Regions from separate parts of the Pseudonocardia nematodicida genome, predicted to be linked through region 2. Evidence: riboswitches for the same ligand, from Rfam matches in the RefSeq annotation. Region 2 holds a riboswitch; the other holds the start of a gene.
The links. Region 2 has a riboswitch for cobalamin ahead of WIS52_RS07540 (ribonucleoside-diphosphate reductase subunit alpha). Riboswitches for the same ligand answer to the same signal wherever they lie in the genome.
Positions count from the first base shown of each region.

Region 1: it holds a riboswitch for cobalamin, as region 2 does, so the genes downstream of both, WIS52_RS28405 (hypothetical protein) here and WIS52_RS07540 (ribonucleoside-diphosphate reductase subunit alpha) in region 2, are expected to answer to the same signal.

Region 1 covers NZ_JBEDNQ010000014.1:144,139-147,533, reverse strand. The annotation lists gene WIS52_RS28410 (DNA polymerase IV) at 1-1,329, shown strand, start outside; gene WIS52_RS28405 (hypothetical protein) at 1,363-1,746, opposite strand; cobalamin riboswitch at 1,784-1,953, opposite strand; gene cobA (uroporphyrinogen-III C-methyltransferase) at 1,979-3,199, opposite strand; gene WIS52_RS28395 (cobalamin biosynthesis protein) at 3,384-3,395, opposite strand, start outside.
Region 2 covers NZ_JBEDNQ010000003.1:41,484-44,878, reverse strand. The annotation lists gene WIS52_RS07555 (ABC transporter substrate-binding protein) at 1-689, shown strand, start outside; gene WIS52_RS07550 (hypothetical protein) at 820-1,185, opposite strand; gene WIS52_RS07545 (hypothetical protein) at 1,317-1,694, shown strand; cobalamin riboswitch at 1,852-2,117, shown strand; gene WIS52_RS07540 (ribonucleoside-diphosphate reductase subunit alpha) at 2,235-3,395, shown strand, end outside.

The DNA of each region.
Region 1 (3,395 bases), on a different contig from region 2:
CCGCTCTACAAGGCGGTGTCCGACGAGGTCATGGCCGTGCTCGCCGAGGCCTCCCCGGTACTCGAGCCGGTGTCGGTGGACGAGGCGTTCCTCGAGCCGCCGTCGCTGGCCGGGGCAGGACCGGCCGAGGTCGAGGAGTTCGCCACCGGGCTGCGCGCGGCGGTACGGGAGCGGACCGGGCTCGCGGCGTCGGTCGGCGCGGGATCCGGCAAGCAGATCGCCAAGATCGCCTCCGAGCTGGCCAAGCCGGACGGGCTGCGGGTCATCCCGCACGCCGAGCAGGACGACGTCCTGGCGCCCCTGCCGGTCCGGTCGCTGTGGGGCATCGGGCCGGTCTCCGGCGAGGCGCTGCGGAAGATCGGGATCGACACGATCGGCCAGCTCGCCGCGATGGACGGCCGCGAGGTCACCGGGGTGCTCGGCAGTGCGGTCGGCACCGAGCTGCACCGGCTGGCCCGCGGGATCGACGCGCGCCCGGTCGCCCCGCGTGGCGCCGCGAAACAGATCAGCGCCGAGACCACGTTCGACACCGACCTGACCGCGATGACCGCCGTGCACGACGCGATCGCGACGATCACCGAGGCGGTGCACCGCCGGCTGGTCGCCGACGGCCGCGCCGCCCGCACGGTCACCGTGAAGGCCCGGACCGGGGACTTCGTGACGACGACACGGTCCGAGACGACGCCGTTCGCCGGCCGGGAGCTGTCCACGCTGACGGCGATGGCGCAGCGGCTGGCGGAGACCGCCGTCGGCGAGGGCGGGGTGCGGTTGCTGGGCGTGTCGGTGTCCGGGTTCGGGGACGAGCCGCCCCTGGCGCTGTTCGACGCGGTCCCCTCGGCGCAGGGGTGGACGACGGCCCCGCTCACCGCCCACCTCCCCGATACCGACGGGGACGGGCCGGGGACCGCGGCAGGCGCCGTTCCCGTCGGGGCCGGCGGTCGCAGCACCGGCGACGCGGCGGTCGTGCGGACGCTGTCCGGGGAGCCGGACGATCCGGTGCCCGACGTGTCCGTCCGGGCGGAGCCGGTCGTCCGGGACCATCCGACGATGTCGGCCCCGGAGCACGACGTCGCCCCGGACCTCCCCGATCCGGCGCCCGGCGACCATCCCGATCCGGACCGGCCGTGGCGCGCCGGGGACGACGTGCGCCATCCCGGGCACGGCCACGGCTGGGTGCAGGGCGCCGGGCACGGCCGGGTCACGGTCCGGTTCGAGACGGTGGCGACCGGTCCGGGCCGCACCCGCACCCTGGACGCCGCCGACCCGGACCTGTGCCGCGCCGACCCCCTGCTCAGCTGGCGGCCGGCCGACCTCGCAGAGCAGCCCTGACACACCTCGGGACAGGGGCGGGGAACGCCGGGGTCAGCCGGGCAGCGGGCTGCCGTGCGGCCGGGTCACCCGTGCACCGGCGGGCGCCCGCACCGCCAGCGCCGGGACGGCGCGGCCGAGGCCGTCCAGCACGGCGCCGAGGGCCACGTCGGCGGCCGGGTCGCCGTCGGCCACCAGCACCGCGCGTCCCGCCGGGCTCCCGGCGGCCCAGGCCGCGATCCGGGCGACGGCGTCGCGGGCGGGGACCGGCTCGACCCGCCAGGCCTCGGCGTAGAACAGTGCCACGGACTCCGGGCCGTGGCCGAAGGTGAAGACGGTGTCGGCCTCGGCCAGCAGGTACTCGGCGGGCGGGCCGGACGGGTCGTCGTCCGGTCCGGTGCCGAGCACGTCGAGCAGCGGGCGTGCGTCGTCGTACATCGCGTGTCCTCCTCGAGGGTCCGCGCCCTCACAGCATGGGAACCGTGCGACGACGGCCAGTGTCCTGGCTCCCGGATCGACACCCCTCCCCGGCCTTCCCACCGGCGTGCGGCAGTGGCCGTGACATGGGGAGGCGCTCCCCGGTGACAGTGGCGGGACCGCGCCGGACTCGCACCGGCTTCCTGCACCGTCGTCGTGGGAGAGCCCATCACGCGCGACGGCGCGGGTCAACTCACCCGCCGACCGGTGCCTCCAGCCCGGCGACCGGGCCGATCACGACGATCGCGGGCGGGCTGATCTCCTGCTCCGCGGCGGCCTGCTCGGCCGCGGCCAGCGTGGTGCGCACCGAGCGCTGGATGCGGGTGGTGGCGTCCTGCACGATCAGCACCGGGGTCCGCGGGTCGCGGCCGTGCTCGACGAGCACGTCGGCGAACCGGCCGATCCGCTCCACCGCCATCATCAGCACGATCGTGCCGCGCATCCGGCCGAGCGCCGGCCAGTCGGTGAGGCTGCGCGGGTCACCGGGCGCGACGTGCCCGGACACGACGACGATCTCGTGCGCCACCCCGCGGTGGCTCACCGGCGTCCCGGCGACGGCGGGCGCGGCGAACGCGCTGGTGATCCCCGGGACGACGGTCACCGGCACCCCGGCCGCGGCGCAGGCCTGGACCTCCTCGAACCCGCGGCCGTAGACGAACGGGTCACCGCCCTTGAGCCGCACCACGAACCGGCCGGCCCGGGCGTGCTCGACGAGCAGCTCGTTGATCTTCTCCTGGGCCATGGCGCGGCCGTAGGGGATCTTGGAGGCGTCGATGACCTCGACGTCCGGGGAGAGCTCGTCGATCAGGTCCCGGGGGCCCAGCCGGTCGGCGACGACGACGTCCGCGCGGGCCAGCAGCCGCCGCCCGCGCACGGTGATCAGCTCGGGGTCGCCCGGGCCGCCGCCGACCAGCGCGACGCCCGGCTGCGGGGGCTCGGCGGAGTCGTCGACGACGCCGGCCGCCAGCGCCTCGACCAGCGCGGTCCGGACCGCGGCCGAGCGACGGTGCGCACCGCGGGCCAGCACCCCGACGGTCATCCCGTCGAACCCGCCGGTGGCCGGGGTGACCGCGGTGCCCAGCGCGCCGTCGTCGGCGCGGACGCAGAACGTCCGGGAGCGCTCCGCCTCGGCGGTGACCGCGGCGTTGACGCCCGGGTCGTCGGTCGCGGCGATCACGTACCAGGCGCCGTCGAGATCGCCGCCGGTGTAGCCGCGCGCAGTCCAGGTGATCTCACCGGCGGAGGCCATGCCCTCGACGGCCGGGGTGACCTCGGGCGAGACGACCTCGACGTCCGCCCCGGCCGCGATCAGCCGGGCGACCCGGCGCTGCGCGACCTGTCCCCCGCCGACGACGACGACCCGGCGGCCGGACAGGTCCAGACCGGCCAGGTACTGCTCGTGCTGCGCGCTCAACGACGTTCCTCTCCCGGGGTCCGCACCCGGACGGCTGCCTGCCGCTCCCGGCCTCCCGGGTCACGACGGCGGGTCCCGCGGCGCCGCACCGGATCCCGCCCGGCGGCGACGATCGAGGATAACGGCCCGGGCGGGCGGGGCCGAAGCGTCGGGAGGCCAACCCCACACCACCGGCCGGAACGCCTCAGCCGGTCGC
Region 2 (3,395 bases):
TGGGCGGCCCCGAGGACGGCGCGCCCGACGGCCCGGCGACCCCGTTCGACGACCCGCGGCTGCGCGAGGCGGTCCGGCTGGGCATCGACCGCGAGGTGCTGGTCCGCCGGGTGCTGCTGGATCTCGGCGACCCCGGCGACGACCTGTACGGGCCCGGTCTGGCCCACCACCCGGACGGCCTGGCGCCGGTGGAACGGGACGTCGCCCGGGCCCGCGAGCTGGTCGGGGCGGCCGGGGTGGGCGACGCCGTCGTCCCGCTGCGGCTCGACCCGTTCGACCCGCTGTCCAACCTGGCCGCGCCGCTGGTCGCCGAGCAGCTCGACGAGATCGGCCTGCGCACCGAGATCCGGCTGCCGGACGACCCGGACGCCGCCGGCGGACTCGCGTTCCGCAAGGTGGGCGCCCAGCCGATCCCGCTGCATCTGCGGGGCATCGCGCAACCGCCCGCCGAGGCGGAGCAGGCGCCGCGGACGGACGTCGCGGAGCTGCTCGCCACGGCCGCCGGCACCCCGGAGGACGCGGTCCGCGCGGACGCGCTGCGGCGGGCGCAGGTGCTGCTGCGGGACTCGACGACGGCCTGGTCGGACTGCCCCGAGCACGTCGGGATCTCCGCCGACCTCACCGGCGTGGAGGCCGCCCGGCCGGACACCGCCGCCTGGGCCCGGTTCCACCGCGCCCGGCTCGGCTGACGCGCCACCGGGACCCGCGCCGAGATGCACCCCACGGCGCTCGCGAGATCGACACATCGCCCTGACGTGCATCTCGGCGAGGATCCCGACCCCACGCCGCTCCCGGCAGCGCCGGGCAGGGAGACACGCCCTACGCCGTCACCGACGACTCCCGGAGCAGCGCCGCGGTCTCCCGGGTGACCTCCGCGTGCAGACGGCAGTGCTCGTGATGGTCCGCGTGCGCCGCGCAGGCCGTCGACGCCGCCTCGCAGGCGATGACCGCGGCCGACGCGGCGGCCTCGGAGACCGAGCGGTCACCCTCCCGGCGGCCGAGCACCCGGGCCGCCGCCGCACACATGTCCGCGCAGTCGAGCGCGAGCAGGACCTCCCGCTCCATGCCGCCGAGCGCGGCCATCGCCGAGGCGCAGGCGGTGCTCGCCCGTTCGGCGTCGTGCAGCTTCTCGACGACCGCCGCGGGCGCGGCGACGTGCGCGGCCTCCAGCACGTGGTGGCTCATGCTCGTTCCCTTCGCAGATGGTTCGGCCGCACAGAGGGTTCCCGCGACCCCGGGCCGCCACTCGCCACCTGCGGCGTGAGAAATCACCTCGTACCTGAACAGCCCCTCATGTGTCACGTAGCCTCCGCACCGTGCCCGCACTCCCCGCCGTGACGGTCTGCCGCGGCTGCTGCTGTGGCTCGGGCCGGAGACACCCTGGCGTCGACCACGCCGCCGTGCTGGACCGGCTCGCCGCGGGCACCGACGGCCACGCCCGGCTGCGCACCAGCGAGTGCCTCGGTCCGTGCTCCGACTCCGACGTCGTCGTGGTCGTCCCGGCCCCGGACGCCCGGCGGGCGGGCGCGCGGCCCGTGTGGCTGCGCCACGTGCTCGACGTCGCCACCGCCGACACGGTCGGCGTGTGGGTGCGCGCCGGAGGCCCGGGGACGGCCGAGTGCCCCGCCGCCCTGGACGAGCACGTGTTCACGCCCGGCCCCCGAGCCTCCGACACCGGACGGGCGGCCGGCTGAACCCTCGGGGCCGCGATGATCGTCACCCCACGCAAGTGTCGGCTCGCGACACTGCGCACCCCCCACCGCACCGGACCAGCACCCTTCACGGCGTGTGACGATCTCGACCCCAGAACCGGACAGGTAGGGGCCTCCAATGGGGACCGACCCAAGATGTAGTGTCGGCCGTGCTGGTGGTTCACCGTCCCGCCCGGGCCGGTGAGGCAAGAGGGAACCCGGTGCGAATCCGGGACTGCCCCGCAGCGGTGAACGGGAACGACCGCCGTCAACAGCACTGGGAACACTCCCGGGAAGCGACGGTCAGTAGGTGGGCGGCTCCGCCGCCTGTGAGTACTTTTCGTGGCTCCGGCAACGAAAAGTACTCACAGGCGCGAAGCGCCTGGGCCCGTGAGTCCGAAGACCTGCCACCGGTGCGCGTACCGCCGGTGCGCGCGCTCCGGGCCCCGCGGGAGGGCGCCAGGCTGCGGCGGGCACGCGTGTCCCCGGGTCTCCTTCTCGCGCACGGTCACGGACCGACGGCGACTCGCGAGGAGAGAGCCCGTGACCATCACCGCCCCACCCGCTCTCCGGGTGATCAGACGCGACGGCTCCGAGGCGGCGTTCGACGCCTCGAAGATCTCCGTCGCCGTGACCAAGGCGTTCCTGGACGTGGAGGGGAGCTCCGGGGCGTCGTCGTCCCGGCTGCACCCTCTCGTCGCCGGGCTGACCGAGCAGGTCGTCGCCGCGCTGAGCCGGCACCCGAACCCGGTGATCCACATCGAGCAGATCCAGGACCAGGTCGAGCTCGCGCTGATGCGCGGCGAGCACCACAAGGTCGCCCGCTCGTACGTGCTCTACCGGGAGCAGCACGCGCAGGCCCGTGGGGACGCCGACGAGAGCACGGCTCCGGTCGTGCACGTCACCCGGCCCGACGGCACCCGGGCCCCGCTCGACCGGAAGCGGGTCGAGACGGTGCTCGCCGAGGCCCTGGACGGGATCGACGATGTCGAGGCCGACCCGGTGCTGTCCGAACTGGACCGCACCGTCTACGACGGCATCACCACCGACGAGCTCGCCCAGGCCCTGGTCATGGCCGCCCGGACGCTGGTCGAGCGGGAGCCGGGATACTCGCTGGTCGCGTCCCGCCTGCTGCTGGACCGGCTGCGCGCCGAGGCGGTCTCGCATCTCACCGGCACTCCCGAGACGCCGGACCAGGCGACGATGGCCGAGCAGTACCCGTCGTACACGAAGGACTACCTGCGGCACGCGATCGCGATCGGGCTCGTCGACCCGGAGCTCGCGACGTTCGACCTGGACCGGGTCACCGCCGCGATCCGCCCGGAGCGCGACCTGCAGATCGGTTTCCTCGGGCTGCAGACCCTCAACGACCGCTACTTCCTGCACGAGCACGGCGTCCGGTTCGAGCTGCCGCAGGCGTTCTTCCTGCGGGTCGCGATGGGACTGGCGGTCCGCGAGGTCGACCGCGAGGCCCGGGCGATCGAGTTCTACGAACTGCTGTCGAGCTTCGACTTCATGGCCTCCACCCCGACGCTGTTCAACTCGGGCACCACCCGGCCGCAGCTGTCGTCGTGCTTCCTGACCACCGTCGACGACGACCTGGACTCGATCTTCGGCGGCTACCGGAACAACGCGCTGCTGGCCAAGTACTCCGGCGGGCTGGGCAACGACTGGACCCCGGTCCGCGGGCTCGGCGCGCACATC